4 regions of the Weizmannia acidilactici genome follow, and region 3 is predicted to be linked to each of the others. Evidence: predicted binding sites of a transcription regulator. Region 3 holds the regulator's gene; each other region holds the start of a gene.
The links. The regulator Rex, encoded in region 3, represses fermentation and respiration genes when NADH is low (regulators of the CRP and FNR family bind a similar motif). The targets are predictions, from matches to a motif close to TTGTGAAATATTTCACAA.

Region 1 (4,361 bases), on a different contig from region 3:
TGACCTAGTCAACAACAAGAATGATTTATAAAAACGAACAACGCATAACAAACTTTTGTCAAAAATGATACCCGCGAATATTGGAAATGGAAGCAGCCGCACATTTATATTATCAGAGATAATCACGATGAAAGCGAATTTTTCATATGTTATAAAAGAAAAGAATGGGCCCCCATCTTTTTCAAGGGACCCATTCCTTTATCAGCATCATGCTGTGACAACAGAGCCATGCAGCAATGATTTGTACAACGCTTCAATTTCTTCCACGCTTGTATCCCGCGGGTTTCCGCCCGTGCAAACATCTGCGAATGCGTCTTTTGTAATGTTCGGGATATCTTCTTTCTTGACGCCGAGTTCATCGAGCGACTGCGGGATGCCGATGTCTTTTCCAAGCCAAGCAACGGCTTCGACTGCCGCTTCCTTTGCTTCCTCAAGGCTCATCGATTCTACGCCTTTTACACCGAGGGCTTTGGCAATGTCTCTGTATTTTTCACCGGTATATGCCGCGTTGTATTTTAAAATCGTCGGCAGTAAAGTGGCACAGGCAACTCCGTGCGGCGCATTGTACCAGGCACTGAGCGGGTGCGCCATGCCGTGGACGAGGCCGAGCCCGACATTCGAGAAGCCCATGCCGGCAATATATTGGGCGAGCGCCATGTCTTCGCGGGCTTTTTTATCCCCTGTAACCGACGCGCGCAGCGAACGGCCGATGATTTCGATCGCTTTAATGTGCATCATATCTGTCAGTTCCCATGCGCCTTTTGTAATATAGCCTTCGATCGCATGCGTCAAGGCGTCCATGCCGGTTGATGCGCACAAGCCTTTTGGCATCGACATCATCATATCGCTGTCCACAAACGCCACAACCGGAATATCGTGCGCATCAACGCAGACGAATTTGCGGTGGTTATTTTCATCTGTGATGACGTAGTTAATCGTAACTTCCGCGGCGGTGCCGGAAGTGGTCGGGACGGCCAAGATCGGCGCCGAAGGATTTTTCGTGCCCGGATCGCCTTCAAGGCTCAACACATCGGCATGTTCCAGGTTTGTGATAATGATGTCGATTCCTTTTGAAGTATCGATCGGAGAACCGCCGCCGATTGCGATGATATAATCCGCTCCCGCTTTTTTGTATGCTTCCACGCCTGCTTTTACAACCGCAATAGTCGGATTCGGCACCGTTCGGTCGAAAATTTCGTAGGTAAGCCCGTTTTCATCGAGCAGATAGGTAATTTTTTTCACGACCCCGAATTTGACGAGATCTGCATCGGTGACAATCAGCGCTTTTTTGTACCCTCTTTTTTTTCACTTCTTCCGGAATATGCCCGATTGCCCCCGCACCGTGGTAAGATGTTTCGTTTAAGATGATTCTGTTTGCCATTTTCTTTTTCCTCCTCGTGAATGAATTCACATGTATTTGGGTAGAGAATGGCACGGAGCAGTTCGTGCCATTCTATTTCATATTACACTTCGAGAAAACCTGCCCTTGGCGCGACGCCAAACGCATCTGCCAAGTCTTTCAACTGCCGGTCGGTAATCGTTTGTTTCACACCGCCCTGCGCCTGTACATAAGTGTAAACCTGTGCCGCTTTCTCGGCCGTTTCAATCAGTCCGAATGTTTCATCCATGTCGCGGCCGGCTCCGTAAATGCCGTGATGCGGCCAGATGACGAGACGGCAGTCGTGCATTTTGGCTGCAGTGGCTTCGCCGATTTCGTTTGTGCCCGGAACAATCCAAGGAATAATCCCGACCCCTTCAGGGAAAACGACGAGACATTCCGTGCACATTTGCCAAAGCGTACGTGTAAAAGCTTTTTCATCGAGCGGATGCGTGAATGTCATCGCCAAAAGGTGCGTCGCATGTGTGTGGATGACAATCCTTTGTTCCGGATCCACTGCAAGCCTTGCAATATGGGTCATAAAGTGCGCCGGCAGCTCGCTTGTCGGCACCCCGCCTCCTTCCAGCCCCCAAAGCAACTCGACATTTTTCCCGTCCTGCGCCACCCGGATCACCCCGAGGTTCACTGCAGGAGCATCGATCACATTTTTAAAATATTTGCCCGACCCGGTTACAATAAAGTATTTCCCTGCAAGCGCACTTGCGTCAAACTTCACCGGGATCGTCCGGATGACAGCGTTTAAGTCGAGATACGGCGCAACTTCTTCTTCTTTTAAAAGATAGCTGATATTTCCGCCGTTCCGTTCATCCCAGCCAAGCCGGTACAGATTGGCGGTCGTTTTCATCATTTCTTGTACAAAACCTGATGATAAAATATCCAATTGTAATGCCATTTTCATACACCTGATTTCATTTTGATTTTTCATAATTTTATTGCCTGATAAAGTTTATTTTGCTGCCATCATGCTATTAACAGCCTTTTTGTATTTCAGAACAATTGTTTTCCGGTCAATAACCTTTGGGCGATACATTTTAAGATCAATTGATTCTCTAACAAGCGCCCTAGCTTCTTTTAAATCTTTTAATCGCCCAGTGGCAATCATCTGCATGAGAAGATTTCCGACAGCGGTGGCTTCGCCCGGCCCTGCATAAACGTTTCTCCCGCTTAAATCGGCAGTCAACTGGTTCAGCCACTCATTGTTAGAACCGCCTCCAACAATATGCAGCCTGTCAATCTTATTTCCGGTAATTTGTTCAAGCTCGTCAAGCGCGATTGAATACAGAATCGCAAGGTTATTATAAATACAATTGGCAAGTTCACCTGCGGATTCCGGAACTACCTGGTTTGTTTCCCTGCAGTATTGTTGGATTTCTTCGACCATATTTTCCGGGTTTAAAAAACGCTCATCATTAAAATTGACAACTTGCTTAAATCCACTAACTTTTTTTGCTTCTTCCACAAACTCAGGGAATGTATAATTTTTCGGCAAAATTCTCCTTACTTCCTGAATGAGCCACATGCCCATAATATTCTTTAAGAAGCGGATCGTTTTAAAAGCGCCCCATTCATTCGTATAATTTTCTTCGAGTGCCTGCCGGCTGACAACCGGGATATCCGTTTCTATCCCAAGCAGCGACCACGTTCCGCTGCTTAGATACGCCCAGTTCTCCCCTTCGCCAGGCGTGCCGACTACAGCTGAAGCGGTATCATGAGTTGCAACTGTTACAATCTCGGCATCCGGTAAATCAAATTCAGGAAACCAGTCTTTTTTTAGCAGACCAAGAATGGTCCCAGGTTCAGTTAATTTTGCAAACTGTGATTTTTTTACACCGATCAAACCTAACAGTTCTTCATCAAAATCATGTTTGTGGATATTCAATAACTGGGTTGTTGAACCGTTTGTTTCTTCCGTTACCGCAACCCCTGTTAAACAATAACCTAAGTAGTCAGGAATCAATAAAATTTTGTCCGTTTCATCCAAAAGTTTTTTGTCTTCTTCGTATAATTGGTAAATCGTATTAAACGGTTGAAATTGTATGCCGGTTTTTTCATAAATGGTTTTTTTCGGAATGAATTTTTCCATTTTTTGAATCGTTTGTTTCGTCCGCGCATCACGATAGGAAACCGCTTCACGTAACCGCTTTCCATTGCTGCCGACTAAAACATAATCTACTGCCCAAGTATCTATCCCTACTGTACAATGTTCATATCCCATTGATTTGGCTTTTTGCAACCCTAATAATATTTGGTTTAGCAGATGGTCTACATCCCAAAAGCTTGTGCCGTTTTGATTTGTAAATCCATTTGCAAAACGGCTGATTTCTTGCATTTCTAATTTTCCATTATTGATTTCTCCCAAAATGAGCCGGCCGCTTGATGCCCCGATATCGACTGCGATGTAACTCACCGAGTCCACCTTCCTTTTATCCAATGAAATCCCTTCCTTATTCAACATCATATTAACTCTTAATCTACCAGAAATCAATATAAAACAAATAATTAAATTTGATATTTTTTTGTTTTTTGTTGGATTATTTTTCTTTAGTATTGGGATGATTTTTGCTAAAATTACTTATACAAATTTATCGTATCTTCAAACGGTTTGAATGGAGTAGTGGATATGTTAGCTTTTGAACGCAGGGATAAGATTCTTAATACACTTTATAGAGAAAAAAAAGTTTATGTTGCCAACTTGGCAAAAGAGTTTCAAGTGACAGAGGAAACAATCAGGCGTGACCTTGAGAAACTGGAGAAAGAGGGAATTGTAAGCAGGACATATGGAGGAGCCGTGTTGAATCTCCACACCAATGAAGATTTGCCATACCAGACAAGATTTACCGCCAATATAGAAGCAAAACAAAACATCGCCGGCAAATTGCATCCGCTTATTTCAGACGGGAATACGGTTGTTGCTGACGCCAGTTCCACCGTGCTGGAAGGGTTAAAAGAACTGAACCATTCA
Region 2 (4,361 bases), on a different contig from region 3:
CGGCATTGCCCGCGCCCTTGCAATGGAACCGGAAGTGATGCTCTTTGACGAACCGACGTCCGCGCTCGATCCGGAATTGGTCAGCGGCGTGCTGAACGTAATGAAGGAACTGGCTGAAGAAGGTATGACGATGGTCGTTGTCACCCATGAAATGCGGTTTGCGCGGGAAGCAGCGGATGAAGTCATTTTTATGGATCAGGGCGTTATTGTCGAGCAAGGCAGGCCGGAAGAGTTGTTTGGAGATCCAAAACACGGGCGCACAAGGCAATTTCTGCAGCTGATACAAAGTTAATGGAAAAAGGGGCTGTGCCAATTAAAATTGGACAGCCCCGTTATATTTGATATAAAAGATTTTGGTTTTCTTTTGCGGCCCCCGTAAAGATACACTTTATCCGATTTATGACTTGAAATGTCTTTTCAGCCATTTTAACCGTGAATCTTTGCTAAAATTTTTACTCCGAATCAACCTTTAGAAACCTTATAAGAACTGTTTTGTCAAAATTTTATATCTTGATTTATCTTTTAAATTTCAAACATTATTTTTCCGCTGAAAAATTTGATACCGTTTTTGTTTCAATCACGGTAACAGAAGCTTTATCTTTTTTCTTAGAGGTTAAGAAAGCGTACATTGCGCCGACAAATACGCCGCCGCCGATCATATTGCCGATTGTCACAACCCCCAAGTTATGGAGAATACCAGCCAGTGTGATCGTATCCGGGTGCGGTGCTGCCAAGGATAACGAGAACAATACCATATTGGCAATGCTGTGCTCGTAGCCGGAAATGACGAATCCGAACACAAGAAGCATCATCGAAGCAATTTTTGTGCCGTCGCCTTTTACATTGATCGGCACCCAGAAAGCCAAACATACGAGCCAGTTACAAAGAATAGAGCGAAATAGCATTTGTGTAGTGGTCAAACTGATTTTTCCACTGACAACTGTCATTAAAAACTGGCTGTTTTCCGTATCGGCATAAAGCCCGGTATAATGAATGAACAAACCGAAAATCGCGGCGCCGATAATATTGCCGGCGTATGTTGCCGCCCAGTTTGCCAGTGCATCTTTCCATGTAGTTGCTTTTTTCAGCGTACTCATCGAAAACATCATCGTATTTCCGGTGAAAAGCTCTCCGCCGCCGAACATAATCAAAACGAGTGCTGCGCCGAAAAAGATCGAACTCATAAAAGAAGTAACTGGCGATTTTGCATCAAAAAACGGCTCTGCAAGGCGATAACAAATAATGATGGCGAAACCGATAAACATACTTGCCAGAGCTGCTTTTGTCACATAACGGAGCAGCGATTCTTCCAACACTTTTTTCTTATTGAGTGCCATTTGAATAACCGAATCAACGGCTTCGTACATAAATAACCATCTCCATCGTGAAGTATTTAATTGTGAATTCTGTCACAAACAACTGCTTTTCTATCATATCGCCATTTCTCCTATTTGTGTATGTATAAATTTTGAACGTTTATGAAGCGATTTCACCAAAGCTGGACAAGCCGAAATGCGGATGCCCCGCGTTCAGACAGACAAATAGGGGGCTGTCCCAAACAACTTCATTTCTAAGTAGACATCACTATACACGAAAATGAGTATTGGCTGGCCTGTAGCCTAAATTATTTCATTATCGTAAATAATGGAATAAGCAGGTTACAGGCCGTAGCTTTTTTGATGGATTAAAACCCGTGTCCCAAAAAGCACGGATGATTACAAACAGCGACGGAGGATCAGGGTATAGACATTCGTGGGAGGAAAAAGTGAAGTGAAGGAACAGGTTAAAAAAGCGATAAATACCCGTGATTTAGGCAGGTTTATATTGCATTTAGATACCTATAAAAGTACATTGGCGGATGAGAAGCATCTCAAAAAACCAAGGAGTTCCGTACTTATATCCCAAAAGAACTAGAAACGCATTTTTGACTGGAGAGAGAAAGTGGAAAATGTGCCGGGCGGTGCCAGAGAATCCAACCAAAGGCACATCTGGGGGATGCATTGGAGCAAAGAAGGCGGGGAAGCCATGGTTAAAATAACAAGGAATGCTCAACCAACCGGACATTAAGAAATGCTTATCTGAAACACCAAACAAGAAGCGCAAGAAAGCAGCGCGAATAGAAGCAAGCTGTAAAACCCGCCCAGCTGCTTAAACAGCCTGTACGCCCGTCAATCGGTGCAAAACAGGGATCAATCAGCCTGTATACAAGCACTGTATCAGCAATAGGGAATTTAAGCAAGATATTTAGGTTTTTCACCTGGATAAGGGGCAATCCCAACATCCTTTAAAAAGCTGGGAATATAAATGATCGCTAATTTCTGAGACTTCTGCGGGAAAAGCGAGCCGGGCGAGACCCAGTGTGCTTGAGGGACGAGCGAGGAGGCTCGCGACGCGTGCGGAAAGCGAGTAAATTTCGCGATCATCATATGCCCGGTTTAACTGCTTTTGGGATTGCCCCTTATCCAGAGAAGCAAGCAAAGCGCTGTAGCCAAAAGCGTACAAAGAGTGTCTGGAAATCACTGATTTTTAAACGATGTCGAGAAAAACTTGACACATACAATATACAGAGAAAATACAAAAAACCGCCTTTTCCATTATAATGTAAGTGTCTAGCAAACATTGAATGGAGGCGGTTTTTTTGAGTAACTTTTCAACTACCTTTATTGATTATAACAGAAGAGATGTCCCTTTATTTGTTCTATTTTTTATAATATTTACATTGCAGCCGCAATAATGGCTTCGACTTCTTTTTGCGTCGGTTTGCGCGGGTTTGTGGCCGCGCACGCATCCTGCATCGCATGCTTGGCGAGGATTTCGATGTCTTCTTCTTTTGCCCCGAGTTCCTTGAAGCCTTTCGGAATGTTCAGTTGTTCCGCCAGCCTTTCGATTGCTGCAATCGCTTTTTCCGCCGCTTCTTGTACGCTTAATCCTTCTGTCCTTTCGCCCAATGCCGCGGCAATGTCCGCAAATCTTTCTTTCCGCGCAATCAGGTTGAACCGGCAGACATGCGGGAGTAAAATGGCATTGCAGACACCGTGCGGCAAATTATAAAAGCCGCCGAATTGGTGTGCAATCGCATGGACATAACCCAAAGACGCATTGTTGAATGCCATGCCGGCCAGATACTGCGCATATACCATTTGTTCGCGTGCTTCGATGTCGTGTCCGTTTGCGACAGCCCGCGGCAAATATTTCGGGATAATTTGAATCGCTTTAATCGCGCATGCATCCGTAATCGGCGTTGCTGCCGTCGAAACATACGCTTCAACCGCGTGCGTCAATGCATCAAGGCCGGTTGCAGCGGTCAAAGATGGCGGCATACCAACCATTAACAACGGATCATTGATTGATAAAACCGGCGTTACATGTTTATCAACAATCGCCATTTTTACTTTTCGGCTCGTATCGGTAATAATGGTGAATTTCGTCATTTCACTTGCGGTTCCGGCTGTCGTGTTAATGGCAACTAAAGGCACCATCGGCTTTTCGGAACGGTCGAGCCCTTCATAGTCATGGATTCTGCCACCGTTCGCCACGACAAGTCCGATCCCTTTCGCACAGTCATGCGCGCTGCCGCCGCCAAGCGAAACGATCGAGTCGCATTTTTCTTCCTCATATACTTTTAACCCGTCTTCCACATTTTTATCTGTCGGGTTTGGTTCGGCTTTTGGGTAAATAGCCACTTCTAGGCCGGCTTCCTTGATGTACTTTGCAATTTTATCAGAATACCCAAGCTGATGAAGTCCTGCATCTGTTACAATTAGCGGCTTACGGCATCCAAGATTTTTTAGACTGATTCCAATGTCTTCAGCTGTTCCCTGCCCAAATAAGTTTAAGGTAGGCATTTGAAAATCAGTACGCAATCCTGTCAACATCTTTACCACTCCTTTGTGTAACTGCTTTCATAAATTACTATACAGCAATCGCTTTCATTAGGATGTGTCCAATTTGTGAAACATTGAACATTTTCCTTCAAAGTTTTCCAATTAAAAAATTTCTATTCAGAAAACAAATATTGTGAAATAATGAGCAAATTGTTTTATAACAGTTCAGACTCGTTTCTTCCTATTATATATCTATTGGCAGATAATTTGAACATTCTTTGAAAACTGCATTTTTTCGCGGAAAAATGTGAGCGATATCACTATCTTTTTTTTGAATGACATGCTATGATGAAAGCGTATTAAGGAATGCTCACTAATGAGCAAATAACTTCATCCATTTTTTTAGGCACTATGTTGAAGTCTTACTACAAGGCTTGAAGGAGGCCCATTCAAATGACTGAACAATTGCTTACAAAAGCACCACTCAGCAAAGAACAATGGAAAGGCTTTAAAGGCGGCAACTGGCAAAATGAAATC
Region 3 (4,361 bases):
CCTTAATTCGCATTATGTAAAATTTTGTCCATTATTAGCACTCGCTATAGATGAGTGCTAACACAATTATTATAATAAATAATTCATTCTCCTTTTGCAAGTCTCTAACACAACTTTTTTTATTTTTTTTGCTTCCGGTGTCCCCTTATAAGTATGCTTTAACAACAACCGAATATGCAACTTAAAAGGCTGACGGACACAAGCATTTGAACACCGCTCCGTTCAATAGTACAATGTACATATTGGACCATTTTGCAAACCTTTAAACTCTGAACTGCCCAGGAAAGGAAATGAACGCGTGAAAAAAGAGTATGTGTATATTCTGGTGACGTACGTCCTCATGCTGTTGTCCAACATTATCGGCTACCCGATGCTCTACTGGGCCGGGGTAAACCTATTCCATGAGCCGCCCGCCAGCATGAAAACTTTGACACCCCCGCTTTGGACGGTATTAAGTTTTATTGTCGGCTTGATCATCGTCCTTCATTTTTTGCGGAGAGCCGCAAAAAATGAAATGAACCGGGCTGAAGTGCTCCCGGCTGGCCCATCTGCCTTGTGGGCGGTATACGGCGTCTTTCTGTGCTTCTTCGCCCAGATTGTTGCCGCAAAAATCGAATCACTTTTCGGCATTCCGCAAAGCTCCAACAACACGCAGCAAATCATGGTGCTGATCGAAAGATTTCCGCTTGTCATTTTGATCAGTTCCATAGCCGGGCCGATTCTGGAAGAAATCGTCTTCCGGAAAATCATTTTCGGCACACTGCGCAGGCGGTTTTCCTTTATCGTCTCCGGAGTGGTCAGCTCCGTCATTTTCGGGCTTGCCCACACTGAGATCAGCCACTTGTTCCTGTATTCTCTTTTAGGGCTGGCGCTTGCTTTTTTATATGAAAAAACGAAACGGATTACTGTCTCCATGTTTGCACACGTGTCCATGAACACCATTGTGGTGGTAATGCAGCTTTTGTATCCGTCCGTTCAACAGACATTACAATTTCAAGATTTTCACAGCTTAATTGGAGGACTTATATGATGAAGCCACTTTTTTCAGGTGTGGTCAATTGCCTGCTTGGGGCATTGTTCACTTATTTTGCCATCCAGCAAGTGCAGATGAGCGGCTGGGGCTTTTTTTGTTACCTGCTTCTTTTGATTGCCACTTTGGATCTGGGATCGGGGATCAGGCTGATTCTTTTCCATTTCAGGCTCAAACATTCGGCCAAAAAATAAAAAGCCGTTTTTTCCGGAACACTTCAAACAGTCCGGGAAAAACGGCTTTTTTGCATCACATTCCACTGATGATGATTGCGGATTTGCGGAACGCCTGCGCAGCAACGGAACGAATTTGGCGGCCGTGTGCAAACCGGCACTCATTCAGAAATCATCGTTTGCTCATCAATGGTTATTTCTTTTTCTCCTTTTTTTGCTTTAAGGTATGAAAATTTTGAGACGACTGCGCTGATTTCGTACAGCAAAATCAGCGGTACGCCGGCCATCAGCTGCGAAAATACATCGGGCGGTGTAATGATGGCTGCCGCCGCAATTAAAGCAACATACGCGTATTTTCGTGCCTTTTTTAACAGCATTGGTGTAATGACGCCAAGCCGGGTGAGAAACATGACTACAACCGGCATCTGGAACACAAATCCAAAAGGAAGCGTAATTTGCAGAAGAAATTGGAAATATTCACGGATGCCAATAACCGTATGGACTCCCATTTCCGCCGACAATTCCATCATAAATTCCACCATAAATGGAAAAAGAACAAAGTAAGAAAATGAAATGCCAAGCATAAACAGCAAAATGGAAATGGGAATATAGCTTAATGTGATTTTCCTTTCCTTCTCATACAGGCCAGGGCTTACAAACGCCCACAGCTGGTACAGAATCACCGGGAGCGTCAGCAAGCATGCAATGACAACAGATACTTCCATAAAAACCTTAATCGGATCCGTCACCCTGAAGGCGTTCATCGTTAACACTTCGGCTTCTTCAGCATGCTGCAAATAACGGATCACAGGTTTGGCGGCAAATAATCCCACAATCATCGCAAACACAAAGAAAACGAGAACCGTAATCAGCCGCTTTCTCAATTCCTGAATATGCTCGGCAACCGTCATGTTTTTCGGATTCAAGGCCGTTCACCTTTCATTTCCGCCTTTCGATCCTCCCCATTTTCGGCTCCGCTATGCAACACCTTCAAACCAAAACTACCGGACAGCTTTCCCTTGAATTCCGTTCCCACTTCGGGCCACCCCCTGTACCCATTATGATAACGGAAAAAGGGAGTTTTGGCTATGATTTGACGGTTTTTTCTTTCGAATTTTCGGCATCATTTGAATAATGCTGCAAAAAGTAGATGAGGGCTTGCAGTTCCACGGCCAAATCAATATGGTGGACGCGGACATTCGGCGGGACATTTAGCCTGGCAGGCGTGAAATTCAAGATTCCCTTCACGTTTGTATCCGCAAGTTCATCTGTCACAGTCTGCGCGGCAATGGCCGGAACCGTTAAAATCACGACCGTCACGTCTTCCTGACGAAGCCGCTCCTTTAAATCGTTCATGCTGTAAATCGGCACATTGCCGACCCGTTTTCCTACTTTGCTTTCATCGTTATCAAAGGCCATCACAATCCGAGCGCTGTTGTTTTTGGAAAAATTATAGTTCAAAAGGGCAGTTCCCAAGTTTCCTACCCCAATGAGCGCCACATTTGTCATTTCATCCTGGTTAAGCGTCTTGCTGAAGAAAGACAATAAATATTTAACATTATAACCGTACCCTTTTTTCCCGAGCGCCCCGAAATAAGAAAAATCCCTGCGGATCGTCGCCGAATCGACTTTCACCGCTTCGCTCAGTTCCGCTGAAGAGACCCTCTGCTTGCCAAGAGTGTACAAATTTCTCAAATAACGGTAATACAATGGTAATCGTTTCGCGGTGGCTTGTGGTATTTTAGCTGATTCATCTTTCATGTGAAATCCCCCAAGTTGGTTCCTTTTAGTTTTCGAGATATTTGGCAGCGCTACCAATCCATGATTTTATATTACTCCTGTTTTTATAAATAAAAAATAACCGTCTCTGAAAAAATTTAATCTTACGCCCATTCTCTCTCCAACCATGTTAAATATATCACAAATTTGCATATTTTTCATTGATTTATGTGAAAAGATTTTTGACAATATTCGCGTGCCTCAGTTGAGTTGCAGAGCTGCATCCTGTACACTTACAATAATATAGAGGTGAAAATGGCCATGATGTTGCTGCAAGTTCAACAAGTCACAAAATATTTTGGTGCTGAACTTATTTTATCGAATATAAAATTGGAAATCCAGACAAAAGACCGCATTGCTTTAGTCGGAAGAAACGGGGCAGGGAAATCGACCCTGCTGAAAATCATTGCCGGCCAGCTGTCATATGATGAAGGAACGATTACGAAACCGAACGGGGTCGAAATTGGATATTTGGCCCAAAATTCAGGGTTGGAATCCAATCTTTCCATTTGGGATGAAATGATGTCCGTATTTAAGGGCCTGCTCAATATGGAAAAACAGCTGCGGGCGCTTGAACAAAAAATGGCGGATCCTTCCATTTATAACCGTCCGGCTGAATATGAAAAAATTTTACAGGCTTATGATGAGCTTCAGACCCGCTTTAAAGAGGAAGGCGGATACCAGATCGAGGCGGACATCCGCTCCATCCTGCACGGGTTCCGTTTTCATCAGTACGACTACAGCACCCCGATCCATACATTAAGTGGCGGGCAAAAAACGCGGCTGGGGCTGGCAAAATTATTGCTGTCCAAACCAGATATTTTAATTTTGGATGAGCCTACAAACCATCTTGATATCGAAACGCTCACCTGGCTTGAGCAATATTTGCAGGGCTACCAGGGCGCGATCCTGATCGTTTCCCACGACCGTTATTTTCTCGACAAAGTCGTCAACCAGGTATACGAAATTTCAAGGCATTCGATCAAGAAATACTATGGTAATTACAGCCGCTACCTGGAACAGAAAGCTGCCCAGTACGAACGGGATTTGAAACAATACGAAAAACAACAGGAAGAAGTCACGAAACTGCAGGAATTTATCCAAAAAAATATCGCGCGCGCCACGACGACAAAACGGGCACAAAGCCGGAGAAAACAGCTTGAAAAAATGGAATTAATGGACAGACCGCTCGGTGATGAAAAATCGGCCCATTTTTCTTTTGAAATCGAAAAACAAAGCGGCAACGAAGTGCTCCAAGTGCAGGAGGCTTCCATCGGCTATGGTGGGGAAGCTGTTGCGCGAAATATCAATCTTTCCGTGAAACGGGAAGACAGCGTTGCCCTTGTCGGACCGAACGGCATCGGCAAATCAACGCTCAT
Region 4 (4,361 bases), on a different contig from region 3:
ATGCGGAACGTTCCAATGGGCCGGGTGTCGTGATTACAGCATGCGCCAACGTAACGGCCAACGGGAAAGCTTTCCCGGGGCAGCCCGGCGCCCATGTTGACAGCATGATCGAAGGAATGAGGAAACTTGCGGAAACCATTCAAAAGAACGGATCAAAAGCCGTGCTGCAAATCCATCATGGCGGCCGCGAATGCCCGCCAGAGCTCGTTCCGGACGGGGATGTCGTCAGCGCAAGCGCAGTGGACTCTTCAAACGGCAATGTGCATGCACGCGCATTGACGGACGAAGAAACCGCGGAAATTGTGCGGGCGTACGGAGAAGCTACCCGGCGCGCGATTGAAGCGGGCTTTGACGGGGTGGAAATCCACGGTGCGAACGGCTATCTCATTCAGCAATTTTTCTCCCCGTTTACAAACCGGCGTGATGATCGCTGGGGCGGCAGCCTGGAAAAACGGCTCGCTTTTCCGCTCGCCGTTGTCGATGCAGTGAAAAAAGCGGTCTCCGAACATACCAGGCGGCCGTTTTTAGTCGGGTATAGGCTTTCTCCGGAAGAACCGTACGAACCGGGCATTACAATGGACGAAACTTTTGCGCTTTTGGATGCCCTCGTTGAAAAAGATCTCGACTATCTGCATATTTCACTGCAGGATTTCTGGTCGAATGCCCGCCGCGGCGGAGATCCGGGCCGCTCCCGCATCGAACAGATTTTGGAACGCGTAGACGGCAAAGTGCCGGTGATCGGCGTCGGTTCGCTGCATACCGGCGAAGATGTTTTGAAAGCAATGGAAACAGGTGTGCCGCTTGTTGCCCTCGGACGTGAGCTGATTATGGAACCGCACTGGGTGGAAAAAATCCGCGCCGGAAAAGAAGATGAAATCCAAACGGCGCTCCGAAAAGATGACCGCGAACGGCTTGTTATTCCGGAACCGCTTTGGAACGGGATCGTGTCCAGGCCCGGCTGGTTCCCGTTTGAATCCTGATTTTTTAAAACTGAACTCCATATCTTAGGCAGCACGCTTTTGATCAACTTTGGAACCGAACCGGCTTTAAAAAGTTGGTTCGGTTTTCTTGACTTTTTTTACTTACGATATTAAACTAGGTTACGAAAAGTAAGTTTTGAGAAATAAATGACCGGGAGGAATTTTTGATGGCAAATGCAAAATGGGCAGTAGACTATGCGCACAGTTCAATTGATTTTACGGTAAAACATATGATGATTTCGAAAGTGAAAGGGTCTTTCCAAAAATTTGAGGCGGACATCGAAGCCGATCCGCAAGATTTAACTTCCGCGAAAATTTCTTTTACAGTTGATGCAAGCAGCATCCATACAAAAAATGCCGACCGCGACAATCACCTGCGTTCTGCTGATTTCTTCGATGTGGAAAACTACCCGAATATTACGTTCGTTTCCAAATCGGTTACGAAAACGGGCGCCAATACGTATGATGTTACCGGCGACTTGACGATCCACGGCGTGACAAAAGAAGAAACATTCAAAGTCACGTTTGAAGGGTTGTCGAAAAACCCGATGAGCGGTGCAGAAACGGCCGGCTTCAGCGCCGAAGGATCCGTAAAACGGAGCGACTACGGCCTCACCTGGAACGCAGCGCTTGAAACAGGCGGCGTACTGGTCGGTGATGAAATTAAATTTACAGTTGAAGTGGAAGCAAGCAAAGCGGAATAAGTTCTTAGGGCGCCAATGTGGTTGGCGCTCTTTTTATTTTTCAGGCAGATATACTTATATAACGTCTTTTTCATTTTAGGATGCACGATAGCGGTCACCAATGGGTTTTGCACTCTGTTTATTTGGGGTTGTGTACCCCGTCAGGTATTTGGAACCATTCGTGGATATCTTTCCTTGGCCCGGATTTTTTCTGCAAGGATACCCCGGAATTTTTAGCAAAGACCCAAATAAGAATTTTTCTCAATTAATGTGATATGCATCACAAACAAGCGGGAGCGGATGCATTATCATAAGATTAGCAAACCGAAAAGGAGTGGATTGGATGGAACGTTTTACGACGAGCCAGACCGTGGGGGAAATTGTGACACTGTTTCCGAAAGCAGCGGATCTGTTTAAAGCAAACCGCATTGATTTTTGCTGCGGCGGCAATGTTTCTGTGAAAGAAGCGGCGGAAAAACGCAATCTTTCGGCAGATGAACTGATTGCGGCGATTCAGGAAATATACGACAAACATGCCGGCAGCGGCAATGAGAAAAATTGGAATGAAGCAAGCTACACGGAAATTGTCAACCATATCCAGGAGACCTACCACGCATTTTTGCGTGAGGAACTGCCGAATTTGAGTCCGTATGTGACAAAAGTAATGCGCGTCCACGGCGAGAACCATCCGCATCTCGTTGAAGTGCACGAAATGTTCAACCGTTTGAAAGCGGAGCTCTTAGAACATACCGAAAAAGAAGATGCCGAACAATTCCCGGCGATCCGCGCGTATGACCTTAATCCGACGGCGGAAAACCTGGCGACTGCAACAAAAGAATTGACCGATCTTGAAACCGAGCATGCTTCCGTCGGCGATATTTTGCACCGCCTTCGTGAGATTACGAATGACTACACGCTTCCGGAAGGGGCATGCCGGACATTCCAGCTTGTTTACCGCCGCCTGGAAAACTTTGAAAATGATACATTCCAGCACATTCATTTGGAAAACAATATTTTGTTTAAGCGCCTGCTTGAAGAAGCCGTTTAACACGTTAGAAGGCTGCCTCATGGATTTGGGACAGCCTTTGCCCCTTCATGAAAGACAAATTGCGGTTCACTGTGATTGTTTTTGTCCTTTATCACTCTTATGAAAGACATTTGGCACCCGGTTCGCCTTTCTTTTGTCTTTCATCACCTTTATGAAGGACATTTCCGTGTACAGTTCTCCCCGTTTTTGGATCTGTCCCAAAAGCCCCTTTTAAGCAGAAATTTTTCTCAAATGGTCTTGAGCAAGTTTCTCAGATCCATTTCTAAGGGGAAATCTTCCTCTAACGGTCGTGACATTGCTTCTCAGAACCATTTCTTCCGGAAAATTTTCCTCTAATGATCTTGAGATGACTTCTCAGAACCGTTTCTTCGGGGAATTAATTCTCTAACGGTCGTGACAGAGATACTCAAAACCATCACCGGGAAAATTTTCCCCCCCTAAGTCAGTTTACCGATTTTTGGAACATCTCCGCCCAATCCATTTTCAGACCCCGAGCAGTTCGTTTGTCAGTTTTTCCTGGTGGATCAGATAGGTTCCTTTTTCTTGCGGGATGATGAGGTTTTTATGTTTAAGCTGGTGAATCGTCCGGCTGACCGTTTCGCGCGTGACGCCGATCATGCTGGCGAGGTCTGAGTTGTTGAGCGGGATTTTGACGAGCACATGGTCGTTTCCGGTTTGGATGCCGTGCGTGCGGGCGAGGCGCAGGAAAAGTTTGATGACTTGCTCATAGGCATTGTTTAAAATTTGGGCTTCGAGGCGGTCCTGCAAGTCGAGGATCTCATCGCTCATCACGCCATATAAGGTCATCGTCAGCTTAGGGTTGTCAAGCAGCACTTTTTCAAAATCAGCGATTCGGGCGGCCAGAAGTTCCGTATCGGTGGCGGCCATTGAATTGGCGGGATAGCGGATTTTTCGGAAAAAGCCGACGTGCGGGAACATGTCGCCGTCGCGGAGCAGCGTGACGATCTGCTCTTTGCCGTTTGCATCGGTACGATAAATTTTCACTTCTCCCTGTTCAATAAAATACACGGCTTCCTGCGGGTCGCCCCGGAAAAAAATATGGTCTCCTTTTTCGACATGTTTCTTAACGGATACGGCGGCAATCACAGCCAAATCTGAATCTCCCATCCCTTTAAACAGCGGCATTTTTCGCAGCGACTCACTCCGGTTTTCCAAAGCACTCCACTTCCTTTCCTATTCTATTTCAGGCTACGAGCGGCAGCGGTCCTTCTGATTCCTTCTTCGAGTTTCTGATCCACCACTGTTGCGTCTTCAATATGCTGAAGGATCGTTTCGTATGCTTCCCCGAACAGGTTTGTTGCTTCTTCCACTTCTTTCCGGACTTTAAGGGCGTCATCTTTTTCCAGTTGTATTGTTTGCCGAATGTTTTCTATATTTTCCTGGCTTGTTTCGATTGTATGCAGTACTTCAGCAATTTTTTCGGCTGCAAGGGTGCTGGCCGACACGCCGTTGTCCACAAGCTCGGCACTTTTTTGTGTCGCTTCGAGGGAAGACTCAATATCTTTTTGGATGGAAAGCGTCAGCGCGTTGATATTTTCCGTACTCTTTGCCGTGCTTTCCGCCAATTTCCGCACTTCCGAGGCTACGACGGCAAAACCTTTTCCCTGTTCGCCCGCGCGTGCAGCTTCA

Region 1: a site for Rex is predicted at 1,396-1,413, ahead of fucO (lactaldehyde reductase). Genes of this name have one in related genera too.
Region 2: a site for Rex is predicted at 1,398-1,415, ahead of GBH70_RS05915 (formate/nitrite transporter family protein). Genes of this name have one in related genera too.
Region 4: a site for Rex is predicted at 1,932-1,949, ahead of ric (iron-sulfur cluster repair di-iron protein). Genes of this name have one in related genera too.

Annotation. Positions count from the first base shown of each region.
Region 1 is NZ_BKZR01000051.1:14,176-18,536, reverse strand. Features, by position in the region: gene fucO (lactaldehyde reductase) at 208-1,278, opposite strand; gene rhaD (rhamnulose-1-phosphate aldolase) at 1,464-2,291, opposite strand; gene rhaB (rhamnulokinase) at 2,346-3,806, opposite strand; gene GBH70_RS14605 (DeoR/GlpR family DNA-binding transcription regulator) at 4,020-4,361, shown strand, end outside.
Region 2 is NZ_BKZR01000011.1:61,535-65,895, forward strand. Features, by position in the region: gene GBH70_RS05910 (amino acid ABC transporter ATP-binding protein) at 1-292, shown strand, start outside; gene GBH70_RS05915 (formate/nitrite transporter family protein) at 537-1,367, opposite strand; partial or broken gene GBH70_RS17115 (ISLre2 family transposase) at 1,747-2,288, shown strand; gene GBH70_RS05920 (iron-containing alcohol dehydrogenase) at 2,715-3,875, opposite strand; gene pflB (formate C-acetyltransferase) at 4,278-4,361, shown strand, end outside.
Region 3 is NZ_BKZR01000026.1:5,832-10,192, reverse strand. Features, by position in the region: gene GBH70_RS10505 (CPBP family intramembrane glutamic endopeptidase) at 299-1,030, shown strand; gene GBH70_RS10500 (DUF4305 domain-containing protein) at 1,027-1,224, shown strand; gene tatC (twin-arginine translocase subunit TatC) at 1,365-2,129, opposite strand; gene GBH70_RS10490 (redox-sensing transcriptional repressor Rex) at 2,290-2,964, opposite strand; gene GBH70_RS10485 (ABC-F family ATP-binding cassette domain-containing protein) at 3,244-4,361, shown strand, end outside.
Region 4 is NZ_BKZR01000008.1:78,219-82,579, reverse strand. Features, by position in the region: gene GBH70_RS04665 (NADH-dependent flavin oxidoreductase) at 1-980, shown strand, start outside; gene GBH70_RS04660 (YceI family protein) at 1,148-1,684, shown strand; gene ric (iron-sulfur cluster repair di-iron protein) at 2,007-2,711, shown strand; gene GBH70_RS04650 (Crp/Fnr family transcriptional regulator) at 3,195-3,887, opposite strand; gene GBH70_RS04645 (methyl-accepting chemotaxis protein) at 3,911-4,361, opposite strand, start outside.